One region of the Brevibacterium sp. LAARM3_SD1 genome, then DNA from elsewhere that is predicted to be linked to it. Evidence: riboswitches for the same ligand, from Rfam matches in the RefSeq annotation. Region 1 holds a riboswitch; the other holds the start of a gene.
What was found. Region 1 has a riboswitch for thiamine pyrophosphate ahead of thiC (phosphomethylpyrimidine synthase ThiC). Riboswitches for the same ligand answer to the same signal wherever they lie in the genome.
Positions count from the first base shown of each region.

Region 2: it holds a riboswitch for thiamine pyrophosphate, as region 1 does, so the genes downstream of both, thiO (glycine oxidase ThiO) here and thiC (phosphomethylpyrimidine synthase ThiC) in region 1, are expected to answer to the same signal.

Region 1 covers NZ_JBNFOL010000028.1:896-4,606, forward strand. Annotated here, with positions in the region: gene AC2W7L_RS14300 (DUF1684 domain-containing protein) at 1-844, opposite strand, end outside; gene AC2W7L_RS14305 (M18 family aminopeptidase) at 978-2,282, shown strand; TPP riboswitch at 2,363-2,471, shown strand; gene thiC (phosphomethylpyrimidine synthase ThiC) at 2,467-3,711, shown strand, end outside.
Region 2 covers NZ_JBNFOL010000004.1:110,068-113,778, forward strand. Annotated here, with positions in the region: gene AC2W7L_RS03415 (DedA family protein) at 1-177, shown strand, start outside; gene AC2W7L_RS03420 (ketopantoate reductase family protein) at 131-1,096, opposite strand; gene thiE (thiamine phosphate synthase) at 1,093-1,776, opposite strand; TPP riboswitch at 1,788-1,891, shown strand; gene thiO (glycine oxidase ThiO) at 1,881-3,059, shown strand; gene thiS (sulfur carrier protein ThiS) at 3,056-3,313, shown strand; gene AC2W7L_RS03440 (thiazole synthase) at 3,315-3,711, shown strand, end outside.

The sequences.
Region 1 (3,711 bases):
GTCCGGTCTTCGGGCATCCGGTGGCGAGCAGGCTGACTTCGCCCTGCTGAGTCTCGAAGGTGACGATTCCCGCCGCCTGCGTCTGCAGCTGCAGGTCCTCCTGGGCGGTTTCGATCGTGTAGGTCCGGAACGGATCGAATCGGGTGAACCGAGCGAGGAAGACGAAGTCCGGGTCCGGGTCGAAGACCGGAACCTCGAAGAACTTCCCGAGCAGCGGGGACTTCGAATTGCGCACACGCACACCGAGGCGGCCGCCCCGGTCGATGAGTTCGTAGAGGACGTTGCCGACGGTGAACCAGTTGAGCGATCCGCCGGCAGGAAGCTTAGCGCTGAACCCGTTCTCCTCGACACGGACCTGGGGTCGGGCAGACACAGCGTCGTGTCCGCCGGATCCGGCATCGGCTCCCGCAACAGAATCGCCACCGGCAGAGCCAGAGCCTGCCACGCCCGCGTCGGATCCGCCCGCATTCACCTGGTCCGTGACCGTCGGCAGGGTCGAGGTGTCGCTGGGCACTGCCGGGCTGGTCGCCCGAGTCGGTCCGGAGTTGGTCCCACCCGAATCATTCGTCCCAACACCGCCACCGGCGCCTCCACCCGAGGCACCGCCGTTTTCGACCTTGCTGAGCAGATCGAACGTCTCGGCGGCGGGTCCGGCCTTGATGCCGGTTTTCAGGGACACGGTCACCCACCCGTCGTCGACGGTGAAAGTACCGGGGGCGTCGGTCCAGGTCGATTCGGCGTCGAGCCAGTGCAGTCCGACGACGCTGAGCCAGCCGAACGGTTTCGCCAGTGCCGAGTTTCGTGAGTCGCGCCAGGTGTTCCACTCCGTCACGAACTGGTTCACGTCGAACACTCCTTGCCGTCGCTGGTGCGGTCGCAGGGTCGCTGCCCCCGCCTGATTCTCGAACGCGGTGGCAACCCGGCGCCCGAGACCTGTCTTATGTCATCCAAACTACCGCAAACGATAGGCTGGGGAAATGAATGAATCACTCCCGAGACCGGACACGGCCGCGACGACAGCGGCCGACCTCGGCGACTTCGTCAGCGCATCCCCCAGCTCATACCACGCGGTGGCCACCGCTGCGAAACGGATGGAAGAGGCCGGATTCTCCCGTCTCGACGAGACCGTTCCCTGGGCGCTGACGCCCGGGACCGGGCACTACGTCATCCGCGACGGCGCGCTCATCGCTTGGATGAATCCCACCGTCACCGAGGCGGCTCCCCGGTTCCGCGTGTTCGGTTCCCACACCGATTCCCCCGCTTTCAAGCTCAAACCCGGCGGCGAGTACACCGTCGAGGGCACCCGTCAGGTGGGAGTCGAGATCTACGGCGGGCCGCTGCTGAATTCGTGGCTCGACCGCGAGCTCGCCTTCGCCGGGCGGCTCAGCCTTGCCGACGGCAGCATCGTGCTCGCCCGAACCGGGCCGATCGCCCGCATCCCGCAGCTCGCGATCCACCTGGACCGGCAGGTCAATGAAGGTCTGGCCTTGGACAAGCAGCGTCATACCGCTCCCGTCATCGGTCTGGCCGATCTCGCTGAGGCGGACATCATCGAACTGCTCGCCGCCTCCGCCGGCGTCGATGCCGAAACTGTCGTCGGTCACGACGTCTACACCATTCCCACTCAGGAGCCGGCCCTCTTCGGTGCCGCCGAGGAATTCTTCGCCTCGCCGAGGCTGGACAACCTGCTGTCCGTCCACGCCGGCGTCACCGCACTGACCCAGCTCGATGCCGATAGGCTCGACGGCATCCCCCTGTTGGCGGCCTTCGATCATGAGGAGATCGGGTCGAATTCGCGTTCGGGTGCGTGTGGTCCGTTCCTCGCCGATGTCACCGAGCGCATCGTCGCCTCATTGCTGCCGCAGTCGACGCGCAGCGATTATCTCGCATCGATGGCCTCCTCGGTGTGTGTCTCCTCCGATGCCGGGCATGCTGCCCATCCGAACTATCCGGAACGTCATGATCCGCATGTGCGCCCCCGCCTCGGCGGCGGTCCCCTGCTCAAGCTCAATGCTCAGCAGCGCTACGCCACGGATGCGGTCGGCACCGCGGTGTGGTCGCAGGCGTGCGCGGCCGCCGGAGTCGAATACCAGGATTTCGTCTCGAACAATGCGATGCCCTGCGGTTCGACGATCGGACCGCTGACCGCGACCCGTCTGGGAATGACCACCGTCGACGTCGGTCCTGCCCTGTACTCGATGCACTCGGCACGCGAAATGGTCGCGGTCTCTGACGTCGTCGCTCTCGGCGCGGCCGCGAAGGCGTTCCTCCAGGGCAGCTGACCGCCGCGCCGCATTTCCGGAGGGACTCGATTCCGCCGAAAGTGCAGTTGTCCTCACTGCGTCAGTCGTGATACGAATTGCACGACCCCACGGGAGCCCGCTGCAAGGGCTGAGATCGGACTGGATCGTCCGAGACCGTAGAACCTGATCCGGTTGATACCGGCGTAGGAAGTGAGGACTGCAGTTGACTGCATTCACCCCGGAAACACCTGCCCCAGCCACAGCTTCGCCTGACGCGGTTTCGTCTGCCGCAGCGGCGGACGACCAGTTCACCCTCGAGCAGTATCCGACGCATTCGCCGGCATGGATTGATGACGAGGAACACGGCATCCGCGTTCCCGTGACCCGCATCGATCTCGAGGACTCGAACGGCCGTGCCAACGATCCAGTCGATGTCTACCGCACCGTCGGACCGGGCAGCATTCCGGAGGAGGGGCTGCCGGCTCTGCGTTTTCCGTGGATCGAGAACCGCCTCGACACTGAGACGTATGACGCCCGCGGCCACCGCATCGCCGACGATGGTCGTGCGGCCGTACGCCGGGGTGCCCCGTCTCAGCAGTGGAAGGGACGCAAACCGGTTCCTCGTCGCGCCAAGGCCGGCCGCACGGTCACCCAGATGCACTACGCCCGGCAGGGCATCATCACCCCGGAGATGCGGTTCGTGGCGCTTCGTGAGCAGTGCGATGTCGAGCTCGTCCGTGCCGAGCTCGCCGCCGGTCGCGCGATCATTCCGAACAACATCAACCACCCCGAATCCGAGCCGATGATCATCGGTAAGGCGTTCCTCGTCAAGATCAACGCGAACATCGGCAACTCCGCAGTCACCAGCTCCATCGCCGAGGAGGTGCAGAAGCTGCGTTGGGCCGCGAAGTGGGGTGCCGACACCCTGATGGACCTGTCGACCGGCAATGACATCCATACCACCCGGGAATGGATCATCCGCAACTCCCCGATCCCCATCGGCACCGTCCCGATCTACCAGGCCCTGGAGAAGGTCGACGGCGATGCGAACGCACTGACCTGGGAGATCTATCGCGACACCGTCATCGAACAGTGCGAGCAGGGCGTGGACTACATGACCGTCCATGCCGGCGTGCTCCTGCGCTATGTGCCGCTGACGGCCGACCGGGTCACCGGGATGGTCTCCCGCGGAGGATCCATCATAGCCGGCTGGTGCTTGGCCCACCACGAGGAGAACTTCCTCTACACCCACTTCGACGAACTCTGCGAGATCTTCGCCCGCTACGATGTCGCGTTCTCACTCGGCGACGGGCTGCGACCGGGATCCATCGCCGATGCCAATGACGCCGCCCAGTTCGCCGAACTCGACACCCTGGCCGAGCTGACCGAAAGGGCCTGGGCCCACGACGTCCAGGTCATGGTCGAAGGGCCCGGGCATATTCCCCTCCACCTCGTGCGGGAGAACGTC
Region 2 (3,711 bases), on a different contig from region 1:
CTGCTCGTCCTCGATGATGTCGACGGAGTCCCCATGGTCACATTCACCGCAGCCCACGGTTCGACCGACACCGAACACACTCAGCCGCAGGAGTCATATCTGACGATGCTGCGCACGGGCACGGCTGAAGTCAGGACCGCTTCTGGGCTTCCCCTGCCCGCAGCTGCACAAGTGTGAGGTCGAGCAGAGGAGTCGGCACTCCCAGCTCCGCAGCCTTGAGCGCCATGTCGCCGAGGATGTGCTCCGTTTCGCTCGGCAGCCCAGCCGTCACATCCCGGTAGAGGGATGAGGTGAAGGCCGAACCGTCCTCGGTGAGCATCGTCAGCGTCATGGCGTGTGAGGCCTCCGAGACCGGGTGTCCGGCCGTTGCCGCCACGGCTTCGAGCTCGTCGACGATGGCATGCACATGCGACCGGCCGCCGGCTTCCATGATCGCCCCGACCGGAGCACGGAACAGGCAGGTGACGACACCGGCCGCGGCGATGAAGGTCCACTTCTCCCACAGCCCGTCGATGATTCCAGCGACGGTCTGGAGCTTGAACCCCGGCACGTCGAGAGCGTCGGAGATCCGCGCGGGCACCTGGGCACCGTGGAGGTCGCCGATGGTCATCACGGCCAGGTCGGTGAGCTGAACGACGGCTCCGTCTCTGATGGTGCCGACGATCTTGACGAATCCGCCGAGCACCTGTCCGGGGTATCTGTTCTGCAGCTTCTCGATCTGAGCCATGCCGTTGAGGATCGGGATGATCGTAGTCTGCTCTCCGACAGCCGGTCCGATGTCATCGATGACCGAGTCGAGGCCGCCGGCTTTGACCGCGATGATGACGAGGTTGAAGATCCGTGGTGCGGCTTCGAGCTCCTCAGCGGTGATGACATCGACCTGATTCGTCCGATCGGCATCGGGAGCGGTGAAGCGCATTCCTTCTGCGCGGACCGTCGCCGCTCGAGCCTGCCGGAGCAGGAATGTGACATCGCGTCCGGCCTCCTGCAGATAGGTGCCGAAGGCTCCGCCGGTGGCACCTGCCCCGGCGATGAGAATCGACAGATCCGCGCCTGCACCGGTTCCCTGGGCTGCGCTCTCAGCTGCTTGGGTCATTCCAACTCCTCCTTGAGCTCCCGAGCGGCCGCCGCGGGATCCTCAGCCGAGGTTATCGCACGGACGACTACGGCACGGTTCGCACCCGCCTGTCGGACCGCGTCCAGCCTCTCCCCCGCCGCGATCCCGCCGATGGCGAACCACGGTTTGTCCGCCTCGGCGGCGGTGGCGGTGAGCAGCGCCGTTCCCACGGCTGCGCGACCGGGCTTCGTCGGGGTCTCCCAGACGGGTCCGACACAGAAATAGTCGGTCTCCGGGTCCGCTTCGGCGGCGAGCGCCTGTTCGAGGGAATGGGTGGAGCGGCCGAGGATGACATCGGGGCCGAGTACGGCCCTGGCCTGAGAGCTGGTGAGGTCGCCTTGACCGACGTGGAAGACATCGGCGTCGGTGAGCAGTGCGACGTCGGCGCGGTCGTTGACGGAGAAGAGCTTGCCGTGACGGACGGCGGCATCCCGGAGGACTTCCAAGGCTGCGATCTCCGCGCGGGCCTCGAGGCTCTTGTCCCTCAGTTGGATGATGTCGACGCCCCCGCGGTAGGCGGCGTCGAGGAACTCGGCGAGGTCGCCCTGAGAGGTCCTGGCTTCGGTGCACAGGTAGAGCGACGCTTCGGCCAATCGGGCCTGCCTCCAGGCTCTCTTCGTCGGCCGTGCTGCGGTGCGCGGTGGCATCTGTGTGGTCATGGTCATAGAGTAGAGGAGTTCGCGGGAGCCTCCCAACGAGGCTGAGAGGGCGTAGGAGCCGACCGTCAGACCTGATGCGGATCATGCCGCCGGAGGGAGAAGCTGTGAGAGTCATTGTCGTCGGCGCCGGAATCATCGGCCTGTCCACGGCCTGGTACCTGCGCCGCCTCGGTGCCGAAGTCACCATCATCGATCCTGTCCCCGCGTTGGGGGCGAGCCATGCCGCCGCGGGGATGATCGCTCCCGCCGCCGAGGTGGTGTGGGGGCAGACTCCCCTGTACCCGTTGATGCAGGCCTCGGCGCAGATGTACCCGGAGTTCGCTGCCGAGGTGGCGAGCGCTGCCGCGGTCGACCTCGGCTTCACGGATGCCGGAACTCTCGTGTGCGCCGGAGACAGTGCCGATCTGCAGGCACTGCGAGAGCTGCGCGAAGCTCAGTCGCGGTCCGGTTTCGCCACCGAGCTCATCACCGGCAGCGCTGCCCGCCGGGTCGAGCCCTCTTTGTCGCCCGCAGTGGCCGGAGCCGTGCACATTCCCGGCGATCGGTCGATCGACCCGCGTCGGGTCTCCGCGGCTCTGATGTCTGCCCTGACCGCTGACTCAGTGTCGCACCTCATTCGGCAACGGGCAGTCGAGCTGCTGAGGGACGGTGATGCGACCGTGGGCGTCGCACTGAGCGATGGTCGTCGATTGGAAGCCGATCAGGTGATCCTCTGCGCCGGCAGCACCAACAACACGATCCATGGTGCCCCGCAGCTGCCGCTCCGGGAGGTTTGGGGCGATGTGCTGCGGCTGCGCGCCCCCGCCGAGGCGACTCCCCTGCTGACCCGCACCATCCGCGGGCTGGTCAACGGCCGCTCCGTCTACCTGGTTCCTCGCCCCGACGGCGAGATCGTCCTCGGTGCCAGTTCCCGTGAAGACGGACTCTCCGGCACCCCCGCCGGGGCGATCCACCGACTGCTCGCCGACGGGCAGCGACTGGTCCCAGGCATTCTCGACGCGGAGATCACCGATATCACCACCCGAGCCCGCCCCGGGTCCCCCGATGACCTGCCGATGATCGGGCGCATCGATCCCGGCTGCATCGTGAGCACCGGGTACTTCCGGCACGGCATCCTCTTGGCCCCGTTCGGTGGCAGGCTCGGGGCCGAACTCGCCCTGGGAGACGTTGCCGATTGGCTCCCTGAGGGAGCACTCGAGTCCGTGTCCCCACATCGCTTCACCACCGAAACCACTGCCGACCCGAACCACGCAACTGCCTACTCGACGAGGAGCATGTCATGACCGACCGCGAACACCCACCGAGCATCGTCCTCAACGGCGAGCATCATGAGCTCCCCGGTGCCACCTCGGCGCTCGACCTCATCGCCGACGTCACCGGACGGGAGCTGCAGACTGACGGGACACCGGCCGACGGCGGACGTCTGGGCATCGCCCTGGCCGTCGACGGTGAAGTCATCCGTCGCGGTGCCTGGTCCGGATTCGCCTTGGCCGACGGGCACACCGTCGACATCGTCACCGCAGTGCAGGGAGGCTGATATGAGCTGGACGATCGATGATGTGGAGATGTCGTCTCGTCTCGTGATGGGCACGGGAGGGGCGAGCTCCCTGAGCATCCTCGAAGACGCCCTGATGGCTTCGGGGACCGAACTGACCACGGTGGCGATGCGCCGCTTCGACGCCGAGTCGAGAGACTCGGTCTTCACCATGCTCCAGCGTTTGGGAATCCGAGTGCTGCCGAACACCGCCGGCTGCTACACCGCCCGGGATGCCGTGCTCACTGCCCGCCTGGCCAGGGAAGCCCTGGAGACGAACTGGGTGAAACTCGAGGTCATCGCCGATGAGGACACGCTGCTGCCCGACCCCATCGAACTCTTCTCCGCGGCCGAGGAACTCGTCCTCGACGGATTCACGGTCTTCGCCTACACGAACGACG